Regions from separate parts of the Halomonas sp. OfavH-34-E genome, predicted to be linked through region 1. Evidence: riboswitches for the same ligand, from Rfam matches in the RefSeq annotation. Region 1 holds a riboswitch; the other holds the start of a gene.
What was found. Region 1 has a riboswitch for thiamine pyrophosphate ahead of NH448_RS10280 (3-oxoacyl-ACP reductase). Riboswitches for the same ligand answer to the same signal wherever they lie in the genome.
Positions count from the first base shown of each region.

Region 2: another riboswitch for thiamine pyrophosphate. It lies ahead of thiC (phosphomethylpyrimidine synthase ThiC); the one in region 1 lies ahead of NH448_RS10280 (3-oxoacyl-ACP reductase).

Region 1 covers NZ_JAMXRY010000019.1:64,336-68,854, forward strand. The annotation lists gene NH448_RS10275 (SOS response-associated peptidase) at 146-820, shown strand; TPP riboswitch at 919-1,017, shown strand; gene NH448_RS10280 (3-oxoacyl-ACP reductase) at 1,065-1,874, shown strand; gene NH448_RS10285 (LLM class flavin-dependent oxidoreductase) at 1,874-3,163, shown strand; gene NH448_RS10290 (sodium:solute symporter family protein) at 3,279-4,519, opposite strand, start outside.
Region 2 covers NZ_JAMXRY010000043.1:10,297-19,368, forward strand. The annotation lists gene NH448_RS17120 (putative sulfate exporter family transporter) at 1-448, shown strand, start outside; gene pta (phosphate acetyltransferase) at 558-2,720, opposite strand; gene NH448_RS17130 (acetate kinase) at 2,717-3,931, opposite strand; gene thiC (phosphomethylpyrimidine synthase ThiC) at 4,216-6,168, opposite strand; TPP riboswitch at 6,246-6,380, opposite strand; gene tenA (thiaminase II) at 6,392-7,060, opposite strand; TPP riboswitch at 7,142-7,295, opposite strand; gene NH448_RS17145 (GSCFA domain-containing protein) at 8,059-9,072, shown strand, end outside.

The DNA.
Region 1 (4,519 bases):
AGGAGTTGATGGCAAGGCTAGGCTGCCTAGCTTAGCGAAAACTTAACGTTCGCATATGACTAACCTGTAGCGCGCACAGGTGGCCGGAGTGGACGCAAGAGATGGTGCTAGGCTGATCCTGCAGGGTCCGGCAACGGAGGTAACCATGTGCGGCCGTTTCGCCTGTTACACACCTTTTGCTCAGCTGGCGGCGCTGATGCGCTTGCCGGTGGCGCCGCGCCTGCCCGAGCAGGAGCCGCCACCTCGCTACAACGTCGCGCCGGGCACCTGGATCACGTCGCTCGCCATGGACGGGGAGGGCATACCTTCCTTTACCTCGATGTGGTGGGGCTATCGACCCCACTGGGCCCAAGCCGGGGCGCCGGAGCCGATCAACGCCACCGTGGAGAAGGTCGCCACCTCGCGCTATTTTCGTGGGGCCTTTGCCCGCCATCGCTGCCTGGTGCCGGCGGACGGCTGGTACGAGTGGCTGCCGGGCGAGGCCGGCAAGCAGCCCTTTTTTCTATGTCGTGAAGATCGCGCGCCGCTGTGGCTGGCGGCGATCTTCAGTGAAAGGGCCGACGGCAGGCCGGGCCTTGCCATCCTCACCGAACCCGCCCGGGGCTGCGCGAGTGAGGTGCACGCCCGGATGCCGCTGGCGCTGGACGACGGCAGCCTTGAACCCTGGCTCGATCCTGAGCTGAGCGATCGCGACGTCATGCGCCAGACGGTGCGGCATCTACCCGCTGGCGCCTTCGACGCATGGCCGGTCTCGACCAGGGTCAATCGGGCGGGAGAGGAAGGAAGTGACTTGATGCAAGCCGTCCAGGCACCGGGCTGACCGTCGGGTCTGAAGCGCCCATCTGCATGCCCCGGCTGCGGTGATGTTCCAGGTGCTGCGCGGCTTGTCCGCCCTGCGCCGATGGGCTAAGGTCGAAGGCGCATGGCACGGGGTGTCCCGCACGATAGCGGGGCTGAGAAACACCCGTCGAACCTGATCCAGTTCATACCGGCGAAGGGATGTCAGCGCAGTCGTCAGTCCAGGGGTCGGCGTGCGTTCCTCGCCTCGACCAAGGACCCGCCAGATGACCCTTTCCGACGCCTCACGCGCTACCTCCGCAAGCCCGCCCGCGCTTCCTATTTCCCGCCAGCTGGTCGTCGTCACCGGCGCCGGACGTGGCCTCGGTGTCAGCCTGGCGCGCAGCTTCCTCGAGCAGGGCGCGCGGGTGGTGGTCAACTATCGACGCAGCGAAGAGGGCGCCAACGCGCTGGTAGCCGACTATCCCGAGCAAGCCCTGGCGGTGGCCGCCGACGTCTGTGATCGCAGCGCCGTCGATGCCATGTTCGCGCATGCCCGCGAGCACTTCGGCGCGCCGGTCACCACCTTGATCAACAATGCGCTGCCGGACTTCGCTTTCAACGGCGACGCCCGCCCCGGTCCCGACGAGCTGACCTGGGAGCACCTCGATCATCAGCTTCAGGGCGTCGCCCGGGGGGCTCTGAACACGGTGCAGGCTTCGCTTGCCGGCATGCGTGAGGCCGGCTTTGGTCGCATCGTCAATATCGGTACCAACCTGTTCCAGAACCCGGTGGTGCCCTACCACGACTACACCGCCGCCAAGGCGGCGCTGCTGTCGCTGACGCGCACCCTGGCCCACGATCTGGGCCCGGACAACATCACCGTGAACATGATCTCCGGGGGCCTGTTGCGCACCACCGATGCCTCCCGCGCCACGCCGGAGGCGGTGTTCGATCTGATCGCCGCCAGCACACCGCTGAGACGGGTGACCACGCCGCAAGAGTTTGCCGACGCTGCGCTACTGTTCGCTTCGCCCTGGTCGCGAGCGGTCACCGGCCAGAACCTGGTGGTCGACGGCGGACTGGTGAAGGACTGATGGCCAGCATGCACCTCAATCTGTTCATCATGGGCTGTGGCCACCACAAGGCGGCCTGGCGTCATCCCCGTTCCAGCGTCGAGCGCCTGGCCGATATCCGCTACTACGAGGAACTGGCGCGGCTCGCCGAGCGGGGTCGCTTCGATGCGGTGTTCTTCGCCGATGGTCACGCCGCGGGCAACATCGCCGACGGTCCGCTGTGGACCCTGGAGCCCCTGACCATGCTGGCGGCCATGGCGCGGGCCACCGAACACATCGGGCTGATCTCGACCGTCTCCAGCACCTTCTATACACCGTTTCACGCTGCGCGCATGCTGGCCTCGCTGGACCATATCTCCGGCGGACGCCTGGGCTGGAACCTGGTGACCTCGATGTTCGACAGCGAGGCGCGCAACCATGGGCTCGAGGCCATGCCAAGCCACGCCGAGCGCTATGCCCGGGCGGAGGAATTCGCCAATACCGTGCTGGCGCTGTGGGACTCCTGGAGTGACGACGCCCTGGTGAGGGATCGCCAGGGCGATTACGTCGACGCCAGCCGGGTCGGTCCCATCCATCATCACGGGGAGCACTTTCTGGTGGATGGCCCGCTGACGGTGCCGCGTCCGCCCCAGGGCCACCCGGTGCTGTTCCAGGCCGGAGCCTCGGATCAGGGCCGTGACCTGGCCGCGCGCTACGCCGAGGCCATCTACGCGGTGGCCTACGATCTGTCCTCTGCCCAGGACTACTACCGCGATCTTCAGGCCAGGGTAAAGGCCGCGGGCAGACCGAAGGTCGCGATCATGCCGGGGCTTGTGACCTACGTCGGCTCCACCGAAGAGGAGGCCAGACGCAAGCAGCGGGAGCTCGACGAACTGTTGCCGGTGGACAGCTCCCGGCGCCAGTTGAGTCAGTTCATCGGCCAGGACGTGAGCGACTGGGAGCTCGACGCCCCAGTACCCGAGTTGCCGCCACTGGAGGCCTTCAGCGGGCCCAAGGGGCGCTACGCCACGATTCTGCGGATCATCGAGAGCGAACGACCGACGCTGCGCCAGTTGCTGGGACGGCTCGCCGCCGGTGGCGGCCACTGCACCATGGTCGGCACCCCGGAGCGTATCGCCGACGAGATGCAGCGCTGGGTCGAGCAGGGCGGGGCGGACGGCTTCAACCTGATGCCGCCATCGCTGCCGGACAGCATCGAGGACGTGGTCGAACAGGTCGTGCCCGAACTGCAGCGCCGCGGGCTGTTTCGACGCGAGTACCAGGGCCGCACCCTGCGCGACCACCTGGGGCTGGCGCGGCCTGGTCGCTGATGAGCCGGAACTGCCAGGGCCCCTGATCGCCAGGCCTTGAAACGACAACAGCGGGACGCGTCAGCACGTCCCGCTGTTTTTTATCACGCCTTGCCAGGCTGTCAGCGTGGCGGTGTCAGCTCTGGAAACGCCGCACCAGACTGCCCATGCGGGTGAAGTCATAGTCCTGGCGGGATGGCAGCAGCTTCATCAGCACCAGCGAGACCAGCACCGGCACGAAGGCCGCCAGCAGGAAGGATTCCAGCAGGGTGGCGGTACCGCCGCTGGGGGACGGGAACATCGCCAGCCCGGCGACCAGGCCCGCAGCGGTGCTGAGGACCGCGTTGCGCCCGTCGTAGCGGCGATTGAACAGACCGAAAAACACTGGGAAGGCCGCCGCCGAGCACAGCAGGTCCGCCAGCAGGAACAGATAGAGCACGCTGTAGCCCTGGGCCGCCACCCAGGTCACCGGCACCGCTGCGGCGACGATCAGCCAGCGTGCCAGGCGCATCAGGGTGGCTTCGCTGGCCTGGGGCAGCAGCCGGTGCATGTCGACGGCGATGATGCTGGAGGTGGCGTTGACGGTAGTGTCGGCGCTGCTCATCACCAGGGCCAGACCCAGCGGAATCAAGGCCAGGGCGAACCACAGCGGCACCTCGGACAGCAGCACGCTGAACAGCGCCACCGAACCGTCTCCCTCGAGCCCGAGGCCGACGAAGGCCAGGCCGAACAGGCCCATCAGCACGATCACCGGAAAGTTGAACAGCCCTGCGATCCAGAAGCCCCGCCGCAGCACCTTGCTGTCCCGGGCGGCGTAGATGCGCTGCCAGGTGCCCTGGTAGAACAGGCCGGTCAGCATCACCGCGATAAAGAACGTCAGACCGGCACGCAGGCCACCGGCATCGGTGACATCCAGCAACTGGGGCGCACGCTCCTGCAGGCCCTCGAGCGTCGGCGCGACGCCGCCGGCGGCCTGCCAGCCGAACACCAGCAGCAGCGCCAGCAACGGCAGGATCACCAGCATCTGTACCTTGTCGGTGAAGATGGTGGTGCGCAGGCCGCCGTAGAAGGTGTAGAGCAGGGTCGCGATCATCACCACGCAGGCGGTCAGCCACAGCGGGATCGGCGCCAGCAGGGTGACCATATGGGCGATCGCGGTGAGGCCTGCCGCCAGCGAGATGAACAGATAGAACAGCATGATCGTCAGGGTGAAGGCGTACATGGTGCGCCCGTAGCGATGGATCACGAACTCGGTGAGGCCGTGGCCTTCGGGGATCAGCTCACGCATGCGTCGTCCCAGCGGGATCATCACCAGGCGCGGGACCATGGAACCCAGCGCATAGCCCAGTACCGCGCCGATGCCGCCCCAGGTAGCCG
Region 2 (9,072 bases), on a different contig from region 1:
CATCTTTCTTGGTGGCACCATCCATGACGTCGCCCAGGTGGTCGGTGCCGGCTATATGATCTCCGACGAGACCGGCGATATCTCAACCTTCGTCAAGCTGTTGCGGGTCGCCATGCTGGTGCCGGCGGTGATGGTGTTCATGCTGCTGTTTCGCCGCGCCCGTGGCGGTGAAGGTGGCAAGGTGCCGATGTTCCCGAGCTTCCTGGTGGCCTTCGTGGTGCTGGTGCTGATCAACAGCCTTGGCGTGATCCCCCAGGTGATGGTCGAGGGCATGACCGACCTGTCGCGCTGGTGCCTGGTCACCGCCATCGCCGCACTCGGTATCAAGACCTCCTTCCAGAAGCTCGCCGTGGTTGGCTGGAAGCCCGTCATCCTGATGGTCGCCGAGACCGTCTTCCTGCTTGGGCTGGTGCTGGTGTGCCTGTATACCGGCATCGCCGAGTGGTAGCGAGCGGTCCCGGGCGAGTTAGAAAGCAACGCAAAGCCCACACAAACACCGAGGCCCCGGTTCTCCGGGGCCTCGGCGTTTCTCACGGTCTGTGGCGCTGTTCTGGTCGTTACTGACCGGCCTGGATCGCGGTCAGCGCAATCGTATAGACGATGTCCTCGACCAGGGCGCCCCGGGACAGGTCGTTGACCGGCTTGTTGAGGCCCTGAAGCATGGGGCCGATGCTGACTACCCGAGCGCTGCGCTGGACCGCCTTGTAGGTGGTGTTGCCGGTATTCAGATCCGGGAACACGAACACCGTGGCGCGGCCGGCCACCGGTGACTCCGGTGCCTTCTGCCGGGCCACGCTGGCGATGGCCGCAGCGTCATACTGCAGCGGGCCATCGATGGCCAGGTGCGGGGCCCGTTCCCTGGCGATGCGGGTGGCCTCGCGGACCTTGTCGACGTCGGCGCCGCTGCCGGACTCGCCGGTGGAGTAGCTGATCATGGCGACCCGCGGCTCGATGCCGAAGGCCTCGGCGCTGGTGGCGCTCTGCAGGGCGATCTCGGCCAGCGCCTCGGCGTCGGGGTCGGGGTTGACCGCGCAGTCACCGTAGACCACCACCTGGTCGGGCAGCAGCATGAAGAACACCGACGACACCTGGCCGTAGCCGGGGGCGGTCTTGATCAGCTGAAAGGCCGGGCGCACGGTGTTGGCGGTGGTATGCACGGCGCCGGAGACCAGGCCATCGACCTCGCCTTCGGCGAGCATCATGGTACCCAGCACCACGCTGTCATGAAGCTGGGCCTCGGCGGTCAGCGGGGTCAGCTTGCCACGCCGGCGCTCGACCATGGGGGCGACAAAGCGACCACGCTCGGCGTCCGGGTCGAGGATCTGCAGATCGTCGGGCAGCTCCAGACCTCGCGCCTTGGCCACCTCCAGGATGGCGCGACGCTTGCCCAGCAGCACGCAGTTGGCGATACCGCGACGCTGGCACAGGATGGCCGCTTCCAGGGTGCGCGGCTCGTCGCCTTCGGGCAGCACGATACGCCGACGCTTGTGCTGGGCCATGCTGACCAGTTGATGGCGGAAGGCTGCCGGTGACAGGCGGCGCTGGGCGTCGTCGTGAATTAGTGCCAGCAGCCAGTCACGATCCAGGTGATCGGCGACGAAGGCGCAGATGGCCTCGGCGCGCTCGTGATCATCGACCGGAATGCTGCCGGACATCTCGGTGAGCCGGGCCACGGTGGCGTAGCTGTCGGTGTCCACCGAGAGGACCGGTAGCCCCGAGGCCAGCGCCGGGCGACAGACGTCGATCAGCTGCTGGCTGGGTGACTCGCCGTGGGTCAGCAAGAGACCTGCCAGGGGCACGCCGTTCATGGTGGCCAGCGCCGCCGCCAGCAGGGTGTCGTCGCGGTCCCCGGGGGACACGATCAGCTCGCCGGGACGCAGGGCGTAGAGCAGGTGCTCGGCGCTGCGGGCCCCCAGCGTCGAGTGAGCGACGCGGCGGCGATCGGCTTCGCCGTGGTGCAGGATCCTGGCATCGAGGGCGCGGGCCACGTCTACCACTCGCGGTGCGGTCAGGGAGGCCCGGTAGGGCACCGCCGCGACCACCGGCAGGGTCAGATCGGCGCCGCTGGCGAGCTGCTGCTGCCAGTGCTGGCGATGGGCGCGGGCCTCGACCTCGCTGACCGAGGCCAGGGTCTGGTCGATGGCAGAGCCGTCGCCGTCCCCCGGCAGTCGCATCAGCATGGCACCCAGAGTACGGACCGAACCCACCGCGTCGATGCTCTGGCGATGGAACTGCAACTGCTTGGCCAGCTCCTGGGGATCGGCGATCTGGCCATCGGCGACCAGTACCACCTGGGCGTCGAGGGCACTGGCCAGGCGCACGTTGAGGTCGAAGGCGTAGGCGTTTCGCGGCAGTGGGCGAACGCCCTCCACCACGATCAGCGCCGGTGCCTTGCCGGTGGCAGGGCGGGCGACGCGGGCGTGGCGCTCCACGGCGAGTTCCAGCAGACCATCGCGATCGTCGCGGCCGAGATACTGCTCCAGTGTCTGGCGCGAGATCGGACGCGGCGAACCTATGCCCAGGGTACTGGCCACCAGCGAGCGGGCGCGTTCGTCGTTGTCACTTGCCTGCTCGCCACCTTCGGACTGGCTGAAGGGCTGCAGAAAACCCGCGTCCAGCCCCAGCGTATCCAGCGCACGAAGCAGGCCGAGGCCGGCGGAGGTGAGGGCGACGCCGTCGTCGATGGGGATCAGCAGCAGCGTGCGGGACTGGGTGCTCACAGAACCTCCTCGAGCTTTGGCGTGGACGTCAGGCTCACGATCAATTCCCGGGTCTGGCTGGCGATATAGCCTTCCTCGTCGGTGGGGATGACGCGGATCTCCGGCGCCGAGCTGGCGCCTCGGTCGTGGATCTGGCCTTCCTCGCCACGCCCGAGGCTCTCGTTGGCGTCAGCGTCCAGGCGCACACCGAGGGCCTCCAGGTGGCCCAGCGTCCGGGCGCGCACCAGGGCAGAGTTTTCGCCGATGCCGCCGGTGAAGGCGATGCCGTCGATCCGGGGCAGGGCACAGGCCAGGCCCGCCAGGGACTTGGCCAGGCGGTAGCAGAAGACTTCGATGGCCAGGCTCGCGCCGGCGTGACCTTCACTGGCGGCCTGTTCGAGCTCACGCATGTCGTTGGTCAGCTCGGACAGCCCCAGCAGTCCGCTCTTCTGGTTGAGCAACTGATCGACGCCCTCCAGCGACATGCCCAGCTGCCGCGCCAGGTGCAGGTGCAGGCCGGGGTCGACGTCACCGCTGCGGGTGCCCATCACCAGGCCTTCCAGCGGGGTCATGCCCATGCTGGTGTCCAGGCTTCTGCCGGCCCACACCCCGGTGGCGGAGCAGCCATTGCCCAGGTGGGCAATCAGCCAGCCGCCTTCACCACGGGCGCTGACTTCTGCCAGGCGGCCGGTCACGTAGGCATGGCTCGAGCCGTGGAAGCCGTAGCGACGGATGCCGTGTCGGCTGTAGAGCTCTTCGGGGATGGCGTAGCGGTAGGCGTGGGGCGGCAGGGTCTGGTGGAAGGCGGTATCGAACACCGCCACCTGAGGCAGATCCTCGAACAGCCGGCGCGTGGCGACGATACCGTCGAGGTTGGCCGGATTGTGCAAGGGAGCCAGGCTGATGGTCTGGCGAATGGTGCGCACCACGGCGTCGTCGAGCAGGGTAGCGGCGGTGAAGCGCTCGCCGCCGTGTACCACCCGGTGGCCGATACCGATGGGCCGGTGGACGCCAAGGTGCTCAAGAATCGTCTTGAGCGCCAGGGCGTGGGTCGCACGGGGAAGCGAGACCTCGCGGGCGCTGCCGTGTTCGTCCGTCAGCTTGAGGCGAGCCTCGTGGCTGCCCAGGCGCTCGGCGATACCGGACAGTCGGGGAGCGTCGGGGGCCTGATCGATCAGCGCGAACTTGATCGAAGAGGAGCCGCAGTTGATCACCAGAATCGGGGCTTTCATGCCATCTCCAGAAAAGACGCCTTGGTGAGGCGAGAATGCGTGGGATGGCGGCGAATCTAGCACCGCCCCGGGGCGCGAATAATTGGCCTGGGGAGGTAGTCGAACGGCTTTGCTGGTGGATCCGACGAAGCCGTGATGAGCGTCAAGTGCATGAATCTTCGGATTAGACTTTTGTCTAACTTTGTGCGGCAGAACTGGAACCGGGCGTACAAGACTTGCATCCCCGAGCAGTCGAACGCTGCCCGGGGATGCGCCGGGGAATGGCTTGTCTCAGACCTCCTTGTTCAAACCTCCTTGTACAGCTCAGCGCCTTGTTCACGGAAGACCCGGGCGCGCTCCTCCATGCCGGCCATGACGGCGTCGCCGTCACCCTCCAGGCCGTTGTCGCGGGCGTAGTCGCGGACCTCCTGGCTGATCTTCATGGAACAGAACTTGGGGCCGCACATGGAGCAGAAGTGGGCCACCTTGGCGGAGTCCTTGGGCAGCGTCTCGTCGTGATAGGCGCGGGCGGTGTCAGGGTCGAGGCCCAGGTTGAACTGGTCCTCCCAGCGGAACTCGAAACGCGCCTTGGACAGGGCGTTGTCGCGGCGCTGGGCGCCGGGATGCCCCTTGGCCAGGTCGGCGGCGTGGGCGGCAATCTTGTAGGTGATGATGCCGGTCTTGACGTCGTCCTTGTCGGGCAGGCCCAGGTGTTCCTTGGGGGTGACGTAGCACAGCATGGCGCAGCCGTACCAGCCGATCATCGCCGCTCCGATGCCCGAGGTGATGTGGTCGTAGCCCGGGGCGATATCGGTCACCAGTGGCCCAAGGGTATAGAAGGGCGCCTCGTCGCAGTACTCGAGCTGCTTGTCCATGTTCTCCTTGACCAGGTGCATGGGCACGTGGCCGGGGCCTTCGATCATCACCTGGACGTCGTGCTTCCAGGCGATATGGGTCAGCTCACCCAGGGTCTTGAGCTCCGCCATCTGGGCCTCGTCGTTGGCGTCGGCCACCGAGCCCGGACGCAGGCCATCGCCCAGCGAGAAGGCCACGTCGTACTGCTTGCAGATCTCGCAGATTTCCTCGAAGTGGGTGTAGAGGAAGCTTTCCTGGTGATGGTAAAGGCACCACTTGGCCATGATCGAGCCACCGCGGGAGACGATGCCGGTGACCCGGTTGGCGGTCAGCGGCACGTAGCGCAGCAGCACGCCTGCGTGGATGGTGAAGTAGTCCACGCCCTGTTCGGCCTGCTCGATCAGGGTGTCGCGGAACACCTCCCAGGTGAGGTCCTCGGCCACGCCCTTGACCTTCTCCAGCGCCTGATAGAGCGGCACCGTGCCGATCGGTACCGGCGAGTTGCGGATGATCCACTCGCGGGTTTCGTGGATGTTCTGGCCAGTGGACAGATCCATGATGGTATCGGCGCCCCAGCGGATGCCCCAGGTCATCTTCTCGACCTCTTGCTCGATGGAGGAGGTCACCGCCGAGTTGCCCAGATTGCCATTGATCTTCACCAGGAAGTTGCGCCCGATGATCATCGGCTCGGCTTCCGGGTGGTTGATGTTGGCGGGGATGATGGCGCGCCCGGCGGCGACTTCCTGGCGCACGAACTCTGGGGTGATCTCCTCGGGAAGACGGGCGCCGAAGCCCTGCCCGGGATGCTGGTGGTCAAGGATGCGCTCGACCTCATCGCTGCCTCGATAGCCATCGGCCAGGGCCTGTCGACGCTGGTTCTCGCGGATGGCGATGAACTCCATCTCCGGGGTGATGATGCCGCGGCGGGCGTAGTGCAGCTGGGTAACATTGCCGGCGCGGCCATCGGCGCCACGACGTGCGCGGCGCGGCGTACGAGTCAGTTCGAAGCGCAGCGGAGCGAGCGTCGGGTCGTTGGCACGTCGGCGACCGTAGTCCGAGGTCGGGCCATCGAGCCATTCGGTGTCGTCGCGCTCCTCGATCCAGGGCCGGCGCAACTCGGCAAGCCCGCGACGCAGGTCGACCTCGACCTGGGGATCGGTGTAGGGGCCGGAGGTGTCGTAGACCAAGAGCGGCGGATTGGCCTCGTCGGCCCCGGAGGTGCGGGTCGCTGACAGCGAAATCTCGCGAAACGGCACCCGCAGGTCGTCGCGGGAGCCCTTTACATAGACCTTGCGCGAACCCGGCAGGGGCGTAACTGCGGCCTGGTCGACCTGGGCGGTCTCGGCCAGGAAGTGCGCGCTATGGCGGGGTTTGTTTGCGGAAACGGGTTGATCGAGCGGCATTGGCTTGTCCTTCTCACGGCACTGGGTGCTGGCGTTGTTGTGTGCATCGCGTGAGGAAGGAGGGGGCGTCGTGGCCTGGGCCGTGAGCGCTTGATCCCTACGCTGGTCCTCACCGCGATGCCATGGCATCGGGGTTACCCCCAGATCAGGTTCAACGGGTCCCATGCGCTGCATGATCTCAGCCGCCTCTGGCGGCCCCCCGTCAAGCGTGGTGCTTATTGTGTTAGTCGCTTAGATCGAGCCCCATCTGCCAGAAGTCGATCTCGAGTCGTGTCGCGTCGGCGAATATCCGTGACAGTCGCGCAAAGCGCTCGCCGGATACCTGGGCCAGCTGATCGTCGAGCCAGGCCTGCTCCTGGCGTGCGGCGGCCTGGAAGTCGTCGCTTTCGTACATGGCGATCCAGGTGTCGAAGGGATTGTCTGCACCGCGCAGGGTGTCCGAACGGGCGTTGAGCGTTCTCGCGATATCGGCGTAGCCGACCATGCAGGGGGCCAGCGCCACGTGCAGGTCCAGGAGGTCGCCGCGGCTGCCGGCGTCCAGCACGTAGCGGGTATAGGCCAGGGTAGCGCGAGCTTCGGGCAGCTCGGCGAGTTCGGCCTCGCCGATGCCCCAGTCACGGCAGAAGGCGAGATGCAGGCCGAGTTCCACATCGAGGATGGTCTTCATGCCGTCGAAGGCGCCGCGCAGCTCGTCGAGGCTGTGGCTCTTGTAGGCCGCCAGGGCGTAGGCCCGGGAGAACTGCAGCAGAAACAGATAGTCCTGCTTGAGGTAGTGACGGAAGCTGGCGTCAGCCAGTTCACCACGGCCAAGGGCGAGCACGAAGTCGTGTTCGATGTAGGCGTGCCAGTCATCGCGGCAGGCGTCGACAAGATCGGTAAAGCGGTAGCCCATGTTGCCTCCGGTTGGTGCGGATCCGGAGTGCGGCGGCTGAGGACACGGCGACGAGAAAGGAGGGAGGTGCGCGCGCAGGGGCTGTCACCACCGCCTGATTCCCTACGCCGGTTCAAGGTGTGAAGCCACACCGCACCCGGATCAGGTTCCACGGGATCGGCGCTGGCGGCCGGTGATTCGTCACCCTGGCCCTGCGCCATCTCAGCCGGATTCACCGGCACCCCGTCAAGCGAGTCTGGATCGAGTCTAGCATGACCTCGAAGGGAGTCCACCTCGGCTTGGCAAGAACCGATCCCGATCAGTAGATACGCCGCTGGGGGGAGGAGGTTTCCACGATATCGCGAGAGTGCAACTGCCCAGATATCTGGAGAAGTTTCCGCATGGTTGAGAATGCATTTTATCCGATTGAGGAAAAGTGGCGAAGTAGAGTCCTGATTGATCAATTCGACAAAGTTTCGACGATTTTGTTGTTATTTAAAGGGATATTTGCGTGGTTTTTCTTGGATGTTCTCTGGATTGTATTTGCGTGTTTTGCGGCTGCCTGATAGAGAATATGTGAGAGAATCTAGAGTGAAAAAAGTACGTTTGTTTTATCGATATTCTGACAGTCGTTGTGCGCTTGATGACTCCTTTGTGAAGAAGGGCAGAAAGTGACAGGTGTGTTGGTCCCGTCTTTATGGGAAGCATTGGTTCGCCGAGTTTTCATGGAAGCTAAAAATGCTTGCTTTGTTCTCTTTTGAACCACCCGTGGGGCAGGGAAATGGTGCATGGGAAAGGTTCTATGAAGGGCTCCGGGGCCGTTGTCAGTGCTCGTTTCTCAACACAATAGACAAATATTTCGCCTATCTTTTTTTATGCAAATATTTTAGAAAGGAAGACGAGATGCCAGTGTTGGCGTAAACACTCCTATTCGTCGTGGTAATGTGTGATTTAAGATAGACGTTATCAATTTTGTTCGTTCACGACCGATGTTATATATTATGTTTGAGGTGATTAATATGAATCCATATTCGACACTTCCAGACCGTGCCTTCTGGAAAAAAGCTGTATCAGAAAAGTCGATTTTTGACATATCCAATTTGTGGTCTCCAAAGTTCAAGATCACAAAGGATAGTAGGGTGGTTACCTTCGGTTCCTGCTTTGCGCAACATATTGGAAACGCTCTTGATAGCAGAGGGTTCAACTGGGTCTCGACAGAAACTCCACCTAGGGGGCTCTCGCAGGAAAATGCAAAAAAATACAATTACAATATATTTTCGGCAAGAACCGGGAATATATACACCACCTCATTGTTGAAGCAGTGGGTAGAGTGGGCAACAGGGATAAAAGAGCCGCCTGAGGAGATTTGGGAAAAGAACGGAAGGTTCTATGATCCCTTTCGCCCCGTGGTGGAACCAGAGGGTTTCTGTAGTAAAGAAGAGTTAATGCTCTCTCGAGAGGAGACAATAAAAGCGTTTAGGGAATGCATCTTCTCATCAGACTTCTTTGTCTTCACCTTAGGGTTGACTGAAAGCTGGTTCAATTCGGAATACGGCTACGAGTATCCGATGTGTCCCGGGACTTCAGCAGGGACCTACCTGAAAGGTATCCATGCGTTCAAGAATCAGATGTATCCCTCTGTGATGAATGATCTGCGAGATGCCATAGAAATAATGCGTCATGAGAATCCTGAGTTACGCTTTATATTGACAGTTTCCCCTGTTCCTTTGGTAGCGACAAACTCCAGGAACAACGTGATCGTCGCTACAATGGAATCCAAGTCAGTGTTGCGTGCCGTGGCTGGGCAGATTTCTAGAGGTTGTAATTATGTGGATTATTTTCCTTCGTATGAAATAATCAACAGCCCGGTTTTCAAGGGGGTGTTTTTCGAACCCAATCAACGAAGTGTTAACCCCCACGGTGTCGATTTTGTGATGAATCATTTTTTTTCTTCTCTGAGGAAAAAGTTTGGCGCTGAGATTTTCGGAAAACAAAACAAGAGGGTAGGTAGCGTAAAGAAAATGAATGATCTG